DNA from 3 places in the Streptomyces sp. GbtcB7 genome. Region 1 is predicted to be linked to each of the others. Evidence: riboswitches for the same ligand, from Rfam matches in the RefSeq annotation. Region 1 holds a riboswitch; each other region holds the start of a gene.
The links. A riboswitch is a leader RNA that binds a small molecule or an ion and turns the genes downstream of it on or off. The one in region 1 is predicted to bind cyclic di-AMP.
Positions count from the first base shown of each region.

Region 2: another riboswitch for cyclic di-AMP. It lies ahead of KVT44_RS37700 (M23 family metallopeptidase); the one in region 1 lies ahead of KVT44_RS42405 (C40 family peptidase).
Region 3: another riboswitch for cyclic di-AMP. It lies ahead of KVT44_RS14185 (C40 family peptidase); the one in region 1 lies ahead of KVT44_RS42405 (C40 family peptidase).

Region 1 is NZ_JAGXJM010000036.1:16,926-22,200, forward strand. Features, by position in the region: gene KVT44_RS42395 (peptidoglycan DD-metalloendopeptidase family protein) at 1-1,163, shown strand, start outside; gene pcrA (DNA helicase PcrA) at 1,259-3,805, opposite strand; cyclic di-AMP (ydaO/yuaA leader) riboswitch at 4,121-4,293, shown strand; gene KVT44_RS42405 (C40 family peptidase) at 4,301-5,275, shown strand, end outside.
Region 2 is NZ_JAGXJM010000028.1:141,397-146,671, reverse strand. Features, by position in the region: gene KVT44_RS37710 (DUF6250 domain-containing protein) at 16-732, opposite strand; gene KVT44_RS37705 (hypothetical protein) at 729-2,615, opposite strand; gene KVT44_RS37700 (M23 family metallopeptidase) at 2,859-3,836, opposite strand; cyclic di-AMP (ydaO/yuaA leader) riboswitch at 3,839-3,997, opposite strand; gene KVT44_RS37695 (alpha-galactosidase) at 4,299-5,275, opposite strand, start outside.
Region 3 is NZ_JAGXJM010000007.1:168,766-174,040, reverse strand. Features, by position in the region: gene KVT44_RS14210 (8-amino-7-oxononanoate synthase) at 1-821, shown strand, start outside; gene KVT44_RS14205 (DUF397 domain-containing protein) at 778-1,002, opposite strand; gene KVT44_RS14200 (helix-turn-helix transcriptional regulator) at 1,015-1,872, opposite strand; gene KVT44_RS14195 (ATP-binding protein) at 2,085-2,543, shown strand; gene KVT44_RS14190 (DUF6328 family protein) at 3,010-3,531, opposite strand; gene KVT44_RS14185 (C40 family peptidase) at 3,620-4,093, opposite strand; cyclic di-AMP (ydaO/yuaA leader) riboswitch at 4,097-4,282, opposite strand; gene KVT44_RS14180 (hypothetical protein) at 4,629-4,934, opposite strand; gene KVT44_RS14175 (ATP-dependent Clp protease proteolytic subunit) at 4,942-5,275, opposite strand, start outside.

The sequences.
Region 1 (5,275 bases):
CCGAAGGCACCGGCCAGTGGGACGCGGCCGCCTGGCTCCAGGCCGAACAGACCGGCCAGACCCAGCAGTGGACCGCGCACACCCAGGAGACGGGCGCGTACGACGCCACGCAGTGGAACACCGCGGGCGAACACGACCCGTACGACGGGTACGAGCAGCACCAGCAGGCCGAGTCGTACGAGCAGCAACTCGCCGCCGAGGCCTACGAGCATCAGCCAGCGCCCGAGTCCGACGTGGACGACCAGACCTTCGACCGGCCCTTCGACCAGCAGGCGACCGCGACCTTCGAGCAGGTGTCGTACGAGGAATCCGGCACCGCGGAGGACGAGTTCGAGGACGCCGGTGACGCGCAGGACGCGCCGCTGCTGGAGGACATGGAAGAGGTCACTCCGGCCCCCCGTGCCGCCAACCGGTCCGCGTCCCGTTCCCGGCGGCGCACCCCGGCGAAGCGTTCCGCCCTGCTGACCGTCGCGGTGCCCTCGGCCTGTGTGATGGGGGTCGCGGGGATCGCCGCCGCCTCCGTGGGCACCATCGGCGGGAACGACAGCAAGGACAACACAACCCTCAGCGCGGCCGACGGGACCGCGGTGAAGCCGTCGGCCGCCAACAACAAACTGGACACCCAGCTCCAGAGCCTCTCCGCGGGCGCGGACGACTTCGCCGACCGGGCCAGCCGGACGCAGGAACGTATCGACCTCAAGGCTCAGCAGGCCGCCGAGAAGCAGAAGGCGGCGGCGGAAGCGGCTCGCAAGGAGCGGCTGCGGCCGAAATTCGTGCTCCCGGTCACGCAGAGGGGCCTCAGCGCCTACTTCGGCCAGGCCGGCATCAACTGGATGTCCGTGCACACGGGCATCGACTTCCCGGTGTCGTACGGCACGCCGGTGATGGCCGCGACCGACGGCACCGTGCGGACGCAGTGGAACAGCGCGTACGGGAACATGGCGATCGTCACCGCGATGGACGGCACGGAGACCTGGTACTGCCACCTCTCCAGCTACAAGGTTCCGTCGGGGACGGTCGTGAAGGCCGGTGACCAGATCGCGTTCTCCGGGAACTCCGGCAACTCGACCGGTCCGCACCTGCACTTCGAGGTCCGCCCCGCGGGCGGCTCCGCGATCGACCCGCTGCCGTGGCTGCGCAGCCACGGCCTGGACCCGACGTAACCCACGAGGCCTCGGGCCCGACGTAACCCACCGGCCCCTCACCCGACGACGTGACCGAACGCCGTCGCCGGGCGCCAAGCTGCCGCCCCGTAGAACTACAGCTTCTCCACCGGCGCGTACCGCAGCAGCAACCGCTTCGGCTTCGCCTCGCCGAAGTCGACCGTCGCCTCCGCGTTCGCACCCGTTCCCTTCACGCCGACCACGGTGCCCAGGCCGAACTGGTCATGGGTGACCCGGTCGCCGACCGCGAGCGAGACCACCGGCTTCTCGGAGATCCCGCGGCGTGTCGCGAAGCCGGAGGCGCCGGACGCCGCGGACCGCGAACGCGAGGACGACAGCGAGGCAGCCACACCGGAGACGGGCCCCGAGGGCATGGGAGCGGTCGCGCCGGTGCGCTTCCACTCCAGGTGCGTCTCCGGGATCTCCTCCAGGAAACGGGACGGCGGGTTGTACGAGGGCTGGCCCCAGGCGCTGCGCATGGACGAACGGGTGAGGTACAGCCGCTCCCGCGCGCGCGTGATGCCTACATACGCGAGGCGCCGCTCCTCCTCCAGCTCCTTGACCTGTCCCAGCGCGCGCATGTGCGGGAAGACGCCGTCCTCCATGCCGGTGAGGAAGACGACCGGGAACTCCAGGCCCTTGGCGGTGTGGAGGGTCATCAGCGTGATGACGCCGTTGCCGTCCTCCTCGTCCGGGATCTGGTCGGAGTCGGCGACGAGCGCGACACGCTCCAGGAACGCGGAGAGCCCACCGGACGCCGCACCAGCACCAGCAGCCGCCGCACCCGCAGCAGCGCCCGCCCCCGTGCCTTCGCCCTCGCCCTCGCCGGTCTCCTGCTCGAACTCCAGGGCCACGGCGGCGAGCTCCTGAAGGTTCTCGATCCGGGTCTCGTCCTGCGGGTCGGTCGAGGCCTGCAGCTCGGCGAGGTAGCCGGTGCGCTCGAGGACCGCCTCCAGGACGGTCGCCGGGCCCGCGCCGGACTCGACGATCGTGCGGAGGTCCTCCATGAGCGTGTTGAACCGCTTCACGGCGTTCGTCGACCGCGCCGCCATCCCGTACGCCTCGTCGACGCGGCGCAGCGCCTGCGGGAAGCTGATCTTCTCGCGCTGCGAGAGCGCGTCGATCATGGCCTCGGCGCGCTCGCCGATGCCGCGCTTGGGAACGTTCAGAATGCGGCGCAGCGGGACCGAGTCCTCGGGGTTGGCCAGGACCCTGAGGTACGCGAGGACGTCCCGGACCTCCTTGCGCTCGTAGAAGCGGACGCCGCCGACGACCTTGTAGGGCAGGCCGACGCGGATGAAGACCTCTTCGAAGACACGGGACTGGGCGTTCGTCCGGTAGAAGACGGCGACGTCGCCCGCCCTGGCCTCGCCCGCGTCGGTGAGACGGTCTATCTCGTCGGCGACGAACTGGGCCTCGTCGTGCTCGGTGTCGGCGACATAGCCGGTGATGTTCGAACCGGCGCCCGCGTTGGTCCACAGGTTCTTGGGGCGGCGGGACTCGTTGCGCTCGATGACCGCGTTCGCGGCGGTCAGGATCGTCTGGGTGGAGCGGTAGTTCTGCTCCAGCAGGATCGTCGTCGCGTCCGGGTAGTCCTCCTCGAACTGGAGGATGTTGCGGATGGTCGCCCCGCGGAAGGCGTAGATCGACTGGTCGGCGTCGCCCACGACGCACAGCTCGGCGGGCTCGAGCTCGCCCTCGGCGGGCGGCACGTCCTCGGGCCGGTCACCGGCGACCGGGCCGACGAGCTCCCTGACCAGGGCGTACTGCGCGTGGTTCGTGTCCTGGTACTCGTCGACCAGGACGTGGCGGAAGCGGCGCCGGTAGTGCTCGGCGACGTCCGGGAAGGCGCGCAGCAGGTTGACCGTGGTCATGATCAGGTCGTCGAAGTCGAGCGCGTTGGCCTCGCGCAGCCGCGACTGGTACATCGCGTAGGCCTGGGCGAGGGTCTTCTCGAAGCCGTCGGCGGCCTGGGCGGCGAAGTCCTCCTCGTCGATCAGCTCGTTCTTCAGGTTCGAGATCTTGGCGCTGAAGGACTTGGGCGGGAAGCGCTTGGGATCGAGATCCAGATCACGGCAGACGAGCGCCATCAGCCGCTTGCTGTCGGCGGCGTCGTAGATCGAGAACGAGGAGGTGAAGCCGAACTTCTTGCTCTCGCGGCGCAGGATTCGCACACACGCGCTGTGGAAGGTCATCACCCACATCGCGTTCGCGCGCGGGCCGACGAGCTGCTCGACGCGCTCCTTCATCTCGCCCGCGGCCTTGTTCGTGAAGGTGATCGCGAGGATCTGGCCGGGGTGGACATGGCGCTCGCCCAGCAGATGGGCGATGCGGTGGGTGAGCACCCGGGTCTTGCCGGAGCCCGCGCCGGCCACGATGAGCAGCGGGGAGCCGGAGTGCACCACGGCCGCGCGCTGGTTCTCGTTCAACCCGTCCAGCAGGGCCGCCGGGTCCACGGCGGGGCGGTGCGCGCCGTCGCGGTAGTAGGCGTCCCGGCTCGCGGGCACGTCGAAGCGGCCGCCGAACAGGTCGTCCGGAAGCGGCTCCGGCGCCCCGTCCTCGGGCGGCGGCGGGGGCTCTTCCTCGTGGGCCCCGGAAGGCTGGAGGTCCGCCAGAAAGCTGTCATCAAAGAGGCTGCTCATCGCTCTCCGAGTCTAGGCGGCCCCACTGACAACCCGCGGCCACCCTGGAAACCCGACCGGTTTTTCCGCGACCGCGCATGATCGCTTTCCGTGACCGCGCATGATCTCTTTCCGTCGCCCTTTCCGCCGCGGACGCCGTCACCGTTCAGGATCGTTTCATTACGGTCAGCCACAGTCAGTCCCGATCAATGGCCCTCAGGATCAAGGTCACAAAAATGTATCGGGCATATCGCACATCAAACTTCACAGAACACTTATGAGTTGGCTAGCGTGCCGGGCAGGCCGCTCGACCCAACCGGCGAACATCGCCGGGCCGTGCGGCCTCCGCCGAGTCCGGTGCGCCGTACGGCAGCCGGAGCCGGGGACCCAACCGACCTTGGGGTGAATCGGTCCAACTGTCCGCTGGGACAAGGACCGTAGGGCAAACCTTCCGGAATCACCCGCCCGAACCCGACAGCTAACTCGGTAGGCGGAAGACGGAAGGAGTCGCCTCTCTTGGCGTCGCATCGCAAGTGGAGTCCTACGGGTACGCGCATAGCGGGTATACGGACCCCCGCCCTCGCCACGGCGGCCCTCACCTCCGTGGCCCTGCTCTCCCAGACGGCGAACGCCGCGCCCTCGGCCGACTCCAAGCCGAGCATCGAAGAGGTCGAGAAGAAGGTAGACGACCTCTACCACCAGGCCGAGGCGGCGACCGAGAAGTACAACGCGACCAGGGAGAAGACCGCGCAGCAGCGCAAGCGCGTCGACTCCCTCCTCGACGACGTGGCCCAGCGCACCGAGAAGCTCAACACCGCGCGCGAGGAGCTGGGTTCGTTCGCCGCGGCGCAGTACCGCACCGGTGCCTCCGCCCCCGACACCGCGACCCTCCTGCTGGCCGACAATCCGCAGGACTACTTCGACCAGACCCAGCTGATGGACCGGCTGACCAGCCGCCAGAAGGTGGCCGTCGACGACTACATCACCGAGCAGGCCGCCACCACCAAGAAGCGCGCGGAGGCCTCCCAGAGCCTGCAGACGCTCACCACGACGCAGAGCGCGCTGAAGACGTCCAAGGCCGACGTGCAGCGCAAGCTCGCCGAGGCGCGCGACCTGCTCTCGAAGCTGACCGCCGAGGAGAAGGCGCGGCTCGCGGCGATCGAGAAGAAGAAGCAGGAAGCGGCCGACCGCAAGGCGGCTGAGCTGGCGCAGCAGCAGGCCGCGGCGGAGAAGAAGGCCCAGGAGGCGGCCGCCCAGCAGCAGACGACCTCCGCGACCACCGGCACCACCGGGACCACCGGGAGTTCGGCCACCGACTCCTCGTACACCGCCAAGGCCGACAAGGCCCTCGCCTTCGCCCGCACCCAGATCGGCAAGCCGTACGTCTGGGGCGCGACCGGGCCCGGCTCCTACGACTGCTCCGGCCTCACCCAGGCCGCCTGGAAGGCCGCGGGCGTCGATCTCCCGCGTACCACCTGGGACCAGGTCAAC
Region 2 (5,275 bases), on a different contig from region 1:
CGGAATAAGGCTCTGTCAGGAGTGGTTGAACAGCCGCCACACCTGGAAGCCCTCGATCCGGAAATGGCTCCATGTGGTCCGGAACGCGAAGTGCCCGCTCGTGTACGGCTCCGGGTCGTCGTAGTCGAAAACGAGCCGTCCGTTGTTCCACCAACGGACCGTGGAGCCGTCCGAGACGATCCGGACACGGTTCGGCTCGTTGGCCGTGAGCAGCGGCTCCGTGTAGTCGTAGACGAGCGGGCGGACGCCCGGCTCCCCCACGTACCGGCGCAGCCGCGTGGTCGTGTCGGTGTTGGCGCCGTATCCGACGTAGTACGTCTTCAAGTAGTCGTATTCGGCCAGGGCGCCGCCCCGGGGCGTGGCGAAGAGGTCGTCCGGGGAGCGGACGTCGACGGCGTTCCAGAAGTTGTTGAGGTCGGAGACCCGGTCGTTGACGCCGCCCTCGGAGACCGGTGTGGCGGTGTACTCGATGACGTAGGGCCCTTCGAGCCGCTGCTTGAACCAGACCGTCGCACCGCTCGGTACGTCGATCTCCAGGACGCCGTGCGAGGCGGTGACCGTGCCGCCGTCCTGTAGTTCGGTGACCCACTGGCCGAGGCCTCGGCGGAAGCCGTCGTGGGCGATGAGCCGGCCGCGACGGTGGCGCGGCGAGGCGCTCGCGGTGGTGGCCGGGACGAGCGTCGACAGCGCGGCACCGGCGGCGAGGGTCGCGAAGGCTCTGCGGGTGGTCATGAGGTTCCTTCCGTGCGAGCGGCGGTGGTGATGGCGGGCTTCGGCACCCGCCGGGTCTCGGTGCCCAGGTAGTAGTCCGTGTACGTCGACTGGAGATAGCCCCGCACGGTCCAGCCGAGGCGATAGCCGGGGTTCTGGGCGAGCGTGTAGATACGGGTCTTCGTCGGTTCGGTGGTGGTGTACAGGCGCAGCGCGGTGTGGTCGCCGGTCTCGGCGAGGATCTCCTCGCGCCAGTCACCGAGGAGGTCGCCGTAGAACGGGGTCGCGTTGCGGGCGCCGGAGACGACACCGGCCGGGTCGAAGAGGCGCGTGCTGGTCTCGGCCTTCGGATCCCACTTGTCGACATGCGTGTAGTCGAGGAGTTCGGCGCCCTTGTCGCCGTCCCACCAGATACGGAAGTTGACGCTGGGCGTGGTCGTGGAGACCTTTCCGTCCTGGACGTTAAAGACGCCCGCGCCGGGGCGGGTGACGTCGGCGGTGGAGGTCCAGTACTCGTAGCCGGGGTGGCCGGGGTCGATGTCGGCGGCGCTGCCCCGGCCGACGTCGAGGTCGGATTCGCTCGTCGGGTCGGCCGGGTGCTCGCCGGTCACCAGGCGCTGACCGGTGTCGGCGTCGTAGTAGTACCAGGGGAAGTTCGATACGACGCCCAGTTCGGACTGCTGGATCGCGAAGCCCTCCAGGCCGGGCCGGTCGGGGTCGAGGTCAGCGATGTCGAAACGGTCGCCGTGTCCGGCACCGTCGACGACATAGCGCAGCGTGCCGTCGCTGCCCACGACGTAGTTGCCGTCGGCGATCTCGTCCTTGCCGTCCTGGTCGACGTCGACGGTCCGGATCTGGTGGAAGCTGGTGGCGCCACTGCCGGCCGGGACGACGTACTTCCAACGCCGGTTCAGATCCGTGCCGTTGAAGTCCCAGGTCTGGAAGAGGATCCGAAACGCTCCGCGTTTGGCTCCGACCCGGGTGACCAACTTCGTGACGAGGCTGGGGTGTACGCCGTCGAGGTACGCGATGCCGAAGTGCCCGCCGGAGGGACCGTCGGCGACAAGGTCGTCGGGCACGGGCTGCCGGGTGCGCTCGGTGCCCGTCTCCCCGTCGATCACCGAAATGAACTGGTCGGCGGGCGAGTTGGCGGTCACCTTCGCGCCGTCCGCGAAGCCGGTCCCGTCGGCCGTGTGCACCAGCACCTCGGCCTTGCCGTCGCCGTCGAGGTCGTACACGGTGACGTTGTCGTCGTTGCGGTAGCCGCCGATCGCCGTCGAGCCGCTGATCGCGGCGGGCGCGGGGTCGTTGGCGCCGTTCCCGCCGACCTGGGTGTACGAGCCCGGGCCGAGGTCGACGCGCCACAGCCGCGCGCCGGTGAGCGTGTACCCCTCCAGGAGGTCGGGCTTGTCGCGGGTCTGCGCGAGCCGGCTGACGACGAGTTCATAGCGTCCGTCGCCGTCGAGGTCGCCGGGCCAGGCGTGTTGCACGGTGTATCCGTCGGCGGCGGCCAGCGGAATCTCGGCGTAGCCCCGCGCGAGGTCGAGCGCCGCCGAACTCGGCTTCCGCTCATGGCCGTTGACGAGGGCACGCACGGTGTAGGTGCCGGTGCCCCGGCTGTCGTCCTGATACGTGGTCGACCGGGTGACCGGCGCCTGGTTGAGCCGCCGTCCGCCCTTGTACACGTTGAACGCGATCGCGTCCCCGTACCTCGCGTACTCCGTGCCGAGTAACCGCCAGCTCAGGAGGGTGCCCTTGCCCGAGGAGACGGCGACCAGGCCGCGGTCCAGGTTCTCCACGATCCGGCGCGGCGGCGGATGCTGTTCGGCGGCGTGCGAGGGCGCGGCGACCGGACCGGCCAGCAGCGCGGCGGCGGTGACGACGCCGAGTCTTCGAGGTCTCACGATGGCGTGCTCCTTGCGGTGGCGACGACGGCCGCGATGCCGCCGCCGAAGGCATGGAAAGCGCTTACGGAGATCACTGTGGAGTCACTCTCGCACCGTGTCGAGACCTCGTGCGCCGGTGCCACAAGACCGCAATGTGCCGATCATGAAAGGACCACGCCGGGACGCGTGGAGAAAAAACCGAGGGCCGGACCCCGCGATCGCGGGGTCCGGCCCTCGAAGACGTGAGAGGCGCGGCGGGCGTCAGCCGACGGCGACACCGTGCGAGCGCAGGTACGCGACCGGGTCCACGTCCGAGCCGTAGTTCGGGGTGGTGCGGATCTCGAAGTGCAGGTGCGGACCGGTGACGTTGCCGGTCGCGCCGGAGAGGCCGATCTGCTGGCCCTCGGTCACGGTCTGGCCCGCCGAGACGGACAGGGCGGACAGGTGGGCGTACTGCGAGTACCGGCCGTCGGCGTGCTGGATGACGACCTGGTTGCCGTACGCGCCGCCCCAGCCGGCCGATACGACGGTGCCGGCGGCTACGGCCTTGACGGTGGTGCCGGTCGGGACCACGAAGTCCACGCCGGTGTGGTAGCCGCTGGACCACATACTGCCGGCGACCTTGTAGCCGGTGCCGATGGTGGCGCCCTCTACCGGCAGGGTGTAACCGGTGTTGGTGGCGGCGGTGGCCCGGGGCGCGGCGGCCTGGGTCTTGGGCGCGTCCGCCGCGCCGGACGACTCGGTGGCCGACTGCGCCGACGACCGCGTGGACGTCTTGGCGGACGACTGCGTGGACGGCTTGGTCGACGGCTTGGCGTCGTCGGTCGACGCGGCCCTCTCGCCGATCGTGAGCTTCAGGCCGGGGTGGATCAGCGAGGGGTCGCTGCCGATGGCCTGGCGATTGTCGGAGTAGAGCTTCTGCCAGCCGCCGCTGAGGTGCTGCCGCTCGGCGATCTTGGCGAGCCAGTCGCCGACCTTCACCGAATAGGTCTTCGTCGAGGCCGTGGAGGTCGTCGCGGTCTTTTCCGAAACCGTCGCGGACTTTTGAGAAACCGTCGCGCCGGAAATAGTCGCGGTCTTTTCCGGAGTGGACGAAACCGCGGCCGTAGGCGTCACGGCATGGGCACCGGCGGCCCCCATCAGCGGCAGCGCGAGCGCGGCCCCACCGGTTCCGGCCACGGCGATCGAGCGGGAGAAACGCTGGGACTTGGGTCGGCGGTGCTTACCCTTCGCGGGCATGAAGAATTCCTCTCCGGCGCCTGCGAGGTGAGCTGTCGGGTGCGGGCTGGAGATGCCCGGCCACGCTGCTGCGCGGCTATACCCCTAGCCGTTCCGGAGACCGGAACAGGCGTGGTACCTGTGGGTCCCCCGCTCCTGCCGGTTACCGGTGGGTGTGCGGATACCGGGCGGCGGCAGGATTGGGCGTCCGTCCGGATTGAGGGCGAACGTAAGCGAGATGGGGGCGCATCGCCAACCATGTGGCTTTTCCGTGCGCGTGCCTTTCTTGATCCATGCCGGAATTCCGGTCACCCTCCGTGGACAATGATCTCCCCCGCCTCTCAATCCGCCCGGAAATTCGGGCGGATCGAGAAAGCGGGCCCGCAACGCATCGTCACGAATATGACGCTGCTCACGCACGTCACACCACGGTCCCTCATTCCAGGGCCAGTTGGAATTAAGGCATCAATAAGGACAGAACGCTCACATGCGACGCAGTCGGATAACTGTCGCATCGAAGTCCCCGCGCAGCCCCGTCCGCAGCCCGTGATGCAACAGCACCGCACCTCGGTGCACTTCGCCCGTTTCACGGCATTCGTACGCCGCGCTCGGATCGAGCCCGCGCAACCGGAGCGGGGCGACCGGCTCGCCGTGACGCTGCGCCTGGAGCAGGGCGAGGACGACGGTCTCGTCGCCGTGGACGTACTGCACGGCGCTCAGCGCGCCCTCCGGAGGTCGCAGCCGGTAGAGGTCGCCGCGCTGCACGACCGGCCTGATCTCCTTGTAGAGGTCCACCCACTCCCGCGCCTCGACGAGCTCCGCCTCGCTCCAGTCGGCCAGGTCACCGCCGACCCCGAGTACCCCGGCCATGGCGCTCACGAACCGGAAGCGCAGCGAGCTGATCCGACCGTTGAGCTGCGCGTTCGGACTGTCCGTGACCCAGGCGGCCATGATCCGGGCCGGGTGGATCTGGCTGAAGCCGTGTTGGATGGCGAGCCGGTCGAGCGGGTCGGTGTTGTCGGAGGTCCACACCTGGTCCGTACGCGCCATGACGCCGAGGTCGATCCGGCCGCCGCCGCCCGAGCAGGACTCGAAGGCGACCCCGGGGTGCTCGGCGCGCAGCCGGTCCAGGAGCCCGTACAGGGCCTCCACGTGCTCGACCCACAGCTTCTGCGGGTACGGCTCACCAGGCCAACCGGCGTCCGTGAAGCAGCGGTTGAAGTCCCACTTCACATAGTCGATCGGGGCGCTCGAGAGCAGAGTGTCGAGCTGCTCCCACAGGTACTCCTGGACATCCGGACGGGCGAGGTTGAGTACGAGCTGGTTGCGGAACTCCGTCCTGGTCCGCCCCGGCTGGAACTGCACCCAGTCGGGGTGCGCGCGGTACAGCTCGCTGTCCGGATTGACCATCTCCGGCTCGACCCAGATCCCGAACTGCATGCCGAGCGCGTGCACGTCGT
Region 3 (5,275 bases), on a different contig from region 1:
CGCACGGCTCGCTGGTCGTCTCGGACGCGGGCAACCACGCCTCCCTCATCGACGGCTGCCGGCTCGCCCGGGGCGCGACCCAGGTCGTGGCGCACGCCGACCCCGACGCCGTGCGCAAGGCGCTGGGCACGCACGAGGGTCCCGCCGTCGCCGTGTCCGACACGGTCTTCTCGGTGGACGGCGACGCGGCCCCGCTGGCCGCACTCGCCACCGCCTGCCGCGAGCACGGCGCGGCGCTGCTCGTCGACGACGCGCACGGGCTGGGCGTCCTGGGCGACGGCGGGCGGGGCGCCCCGCAGGCCGCGGGGCTCGCGGGCGCCCCTGACGTGGTCGTGACCGCCACGCTCTCCAAGTCGTTCGGCAGCCAGGGCGGAGCCGTCCTCGGCCCCGCCCCGGTCATCGACCACCTGGTCAACGCGGCGCGCACCTTCATCTTCGACACGGGTCTCGCGCCCGCGGCGGCGGGCGCGGCTCTCGCGGCGCTCAGGCTGCTGCGCCGTGAGCCGGAGCGCGCCGCCCGGGCCCGTGAGGTGGCGACGGCGCTGCACACCCGGCTGACCGCCGAGGGCCTGGAAGCCGTACGACCGGACGCCGCCGTGGTCTCCGTGCGCGCGCCGTCCCCCGAACAGGCCGTGCGATGGGCCGCCGACTGCCGTGAAGCGGGACTCGCCGTCGGCTGCTTCCGCCCCCCGTCCGTGCCGGACGGCATCTCACGGCTGCGGCTGACCGCCCGCGCGGACCTCACCGACGCGCAGATCGAGCACGCCGTCGGCGTGATCAGTTCAGTCCGGCGACAAAGCCCTCCCAACTGGCGGGAGTGAAGAGCAGGGCGGGGCCCGCCTTGTTCTTGGAATCGCGCACAGCGACCAGTCCGGCCCAGGGTCCTGGGCCGGGGCGGGCCGTCTCGACGCAGTTGTTCATTCCCGTACTACGGCTGCTGCGCAGCCATCGCACGTCGCGGAGTGAAGTACTGGAACGTACGTACCGAGGCAGTGCAGTCATGGGGGTGCCTCCTTACGCGCCGTCACCTATCCCGGCGATGTAGTCCAACGAGTCCTCGGGCGAAAGGGCGTGGAACTGAAGGGCGTTGAAGGCCTCGGTGTAGGCCTGAAGGTCTTCTTTCCGTTCGAGATAGAGGCTACTCGTCAAGTGGTCGAGAACAACCACATCCAGATCAGTTGTGTTCGGAAATGAGAAGATAACGAAAGGCCCGGTGACGCCGATATGGGCCCCCGCGGCGAACGGCAGGACCTGAAGCCGCACTTGAGGCAGGGCGGCGGCCTCCCGTAGACGCACCAGTTGCCGAGCCATCACTTCCGGGCCGCCGACCTCGCGTTTTAACACCGCCTCGTCCAGGACCGCGGTCAGTTCCAGCGGCGGACTCGAACGCAGGACGTCCTGCCGGGCGAGGCGCACCTCGACGAGCGCGTCTAGCTTGTCGTCCTCCAGGCCGCCGACGGCGACCCGGGTCACCTCCCGTGCGTACTCGGGCGTCTGGAGCAGTCCGGGTACCACCGAGGTCTCCAGCGTGCGCATGCCGCTGGCCTGGGACTCCAGACTGATGAAGTCGCGGTACGTGGGCGGCAGGACCCCGCGGTAGGCGTGCCACCAGTGATGGCGACCGTTGCCCTCGGAGCCCGCCAGGCCCACCAGGAGCTCCCGTAACTCGTGCTCCGTGACGGCGTAGGCGTCCAACAGGCGCTCCACGTCGGCCGGTTTCACCCCACTGATACCGGTCTCGATCCGGCTCACCTTCGACTGGTGCCAGCCGACGAGACGGGCCGCCTCACCACTGGTGAGACCCACACCGGCGCGCAGCGCGCGCAGTTCGGCACCGAGCTTGCGGCGGCGCACCGCGGGACCGTGCTGCATGGGCGTACTCCTTACTCCTTCCGAGCCGCCCAAATACGCTCCGCCGTCGCAGAGTTCACCGCATCGAGCGACAGATATATGCATATCTCGGTGGATCGCACCCGTGACCGTCCCAGTGATGGCAGTCTGGCGCGAAGCACCAGTCCGGGACCGTACTCGAACCATCCGCTCCGTGTCGGACTCCGGTCCCGTGGGAAAGGGACGACGTCGCCATGGCAGATCACCAGGAAGCATCCGTCACTCTGCCGAGCGATCCCGCCTCGGTCTCCGCGGCCCGGAATTTCGTCGCCGATGTGTTGGCCGAATGGGGCCTGCCGTGCGACGCCGAAGTCGCGGACACCGTACGCCTGATCGTGTCAGAACTAGCCACCAACGCCGTCCAACACACTTTCGGGCAGTCGCCCACCTTCACGGTGGACGTCCGCCTCGACCGAGACGAACACCTGCGGATCGGCGTTACCGACAGCCATCCGCGCTTTCCCAAACGTCTGCCCGCCGCCGTTCAGCAGGACAACGGGCGCGGCATGGTGATCATCCGCTGGCTGACCGCCGAATGCGGCGGCAGACTCGTCGTCCGGCCCACCCGCGAGGGCGGCAAGACGGTCGCCATCGAGCTGCCCTGGACGGTGCCGGCCCAGCCGGTGACGGCCGGCGGCCCACAAGAGCCCTGAGGAGCGGCTCAGTTGTCGTGTCTGCCCTGTCCGGCGCCTCGCGGCGGGGCCTGGAAGGCCTCGGCCGCCGGCGCCGACCGGTCCCCGGTCCGATGGACGACGGAGATCGTACGGCGCGGATCTCCCGGTCCCGGCAACCGCGGCCCCACCGGAGCCACCGCCGTCCCGGCCACCATCTCCGTTACGACCGCGCTGTCCGGCCGTTCGGCCGGCGGCAGCCGCGGCCGACCGCCCGCGTGGGCGCTGCCGCTGCTCGGCGGCGCCTGCGTGCTCCGGACTCGGCGTACGGACGCTGCGGTCGCTGGGCAGGGCCCAGGAGACCGGAGCGAGACCGAGCCGATGGCGTCCGGCGCCCGCCCGCTGCGGCAGGGGTCCGTCACCCACGCGCTCGACCCGAAGGCGCCGGTCACCTTCCTCGGTCCGCTGCCGCGGTTCGTGCCCGCGGGCAGTCAGGCGATGAGCGCGCTCACGGTTCTCGGTCCGGTGCTTCTTTCGGAGCCGTCGCTCCGCCGACGACGGCACGGTGCACCAGGCCCGGCAGGAGGCCCCACAGCGCCACACAGACGAGCAGGGTGCCCGCGCCCGAGGCGATCCCGGCGGCGCGTCCCAGCGCGACATCCACGACGAGCAGCACCGATCCCGTCAGCGCCAGCATGAGCACACCCATCCCGACCGTGGCCAGGACGGAGGAGACCCGCACGATGGTCGGCTTCGCGCCCTGCCGGAACAGCGACCTGTGCAGCGCGGCTGGCGCCGTGAAGAGCGCGGCGGCCACCACGGCCAGCAGGAGGGTGGTGACGTACGTGGCGCGCTGCACCGTGTCGAGGGACGGGAAGCGCGGGGTGAACGCCAGCGTCAGCAGGAACGCGAAGAGGATCTGCACACCGGTCTGCGTGACGCGCAGCTCCTGGAGCAGTTCGCCGAAGTTGCGATCGGCGCGCTCGAGGGGCGTCTCGTTCCGTTCCTCGGGGGAAGGTCGCTCAGCCATGCTGAACGAGTAACCGGTTCGTCCGCTTTTCACGCCCGGGGGGTGGAACCCCGAGGGGGTGCCGGCCGGCGGCACCCCCTCGGGCAGGTCAGCTGACCCGGCCGTACCAGACGCTCTTCGTCCAGATCTTCTGCAGCTTCACGACCTCCCCTGTCTTCGGGGAGTGCCAGATCTTTCCCTTCCCGGCGTAGATGCCGACGTGGTACACGTTCCGGCCCGAGTGGAAGAACACCAGGTCTCCGGCCTTGCGGTGGGATGCGGAGATGTGGTGCGTCTTGTTGTACTGCGCCGCGGCCGTACGAGGCAGCGTCTTGCCCGCCTTCTTGTACGAGTAGAGCGTGAGCCCGGAGCAGTCGAAGCGGCGTGGCCCGGCGGCACCGTACTGGTACGGGGAGCCCTTCTTGGAAGCCGCGACCTGAAGTGCCCTCGTCGCCAACGTGGCCGCTTCGGCGTCGGATGCGACGCCAGGAACCACAAGGCTGCCGCCCACGGCGGCGATGGTGAGCGCCGAGGCCGTACCGGCCCGGGTCCACAGCGACGGGACACGATTGAGCGCAGTCATGCGCAACCCTTCGTCAGCCGCCTGTGAAGGATGACCTGTCGGATTCGGGCTGGCGAAGTAGCCCGGCCGCTTGCGCGGCTTCACCCCAAGGACCGCCCGGATCTCTCCGGCGACCCGTCTTGCTGGGTCCTCCACTCCTGCCGATGCACTTCTGTCGACCGGTCATCCGGGCAGCGGCAGGACTCGGCGTCCGCCCGGACCGCCCCGCCGCTGTGGCGGGGGCTTGTCGTCGGAAGGGATCTTCACGCATAGCGGTCGGAAAATCCGAGCGGAACTGGCGATTTGTGGGGTTACTCACCACTCACCCGTTCGGGTGGACGACCCCCTGTTCGGGCGATGTTGGGGACACCGACGACGCGCCCACCAGCACCGGAGCGTCTCATTCCGCCTCCGGGCCAAGCGTGTTGCGCAACTTTTTCGGTTCCCCGAAGGGGTCTGTGACTACTCCATCAGGGGGTACGCCATTTGGTCCGTTTGAACCCCGGGCCGGACGCCTCGCCGACTCGGCGCGCACCGCGACCCGGGTGTGGAGGTGTCAATTGTCGGCGTCGGGTGGCAGCGTGACGCGGGCAGCCCGCCGCTCACCGTCGAGGACGCGCAGAGCCTGCGCCAGCGTCGGCGCGTGCACCTCGCTCTCGCCGCGCTGGTGCATCAGCGCGAGGGCGTCCCGCAGCTCGGTGGCCTTGGCGACCAGCGCCTGGGCGGCACGCAGTCCGCGGTAGGTGTCTCCGGGCCTGGCCGGGTTGATACGGCCCAGCAGGTCGACCACGTCGAGGTAACGGTCGATCAGTTCGGCCTCGGCTCGCGTCAGCGCGGGCAGCGGGGGCAGTTCGGGCACCATCGGCGGATCACCTCGCGTCGGGTGTGGCGTTCCTCGCACCGGGCGCGGTGCGCGAGGTCTTGCGGCTGGGGATGATCCCGTCCACCAGTCCGTACGCCAACGCGGCCTGAGCGTCCAGGATCTTGTCCCGCTCGATGTCGGCGGCGACCTGTTCAGAACTCTGCCCCGTGTGCCGTACGAGCATGTCCTCCAGCAGCCTCCGAGTGCGCATCAACTCCTCGGCCTGGAGGGCCAGATCGCTCGCCTGTCCCTGTACTGGCTCGGGAAGTGACGGCTGGTGGATCAGCACCCGGGCCCCCGGCAGCGCGAACCGCTTGCCCGGCGCGCCGCCGGCCAGCAGC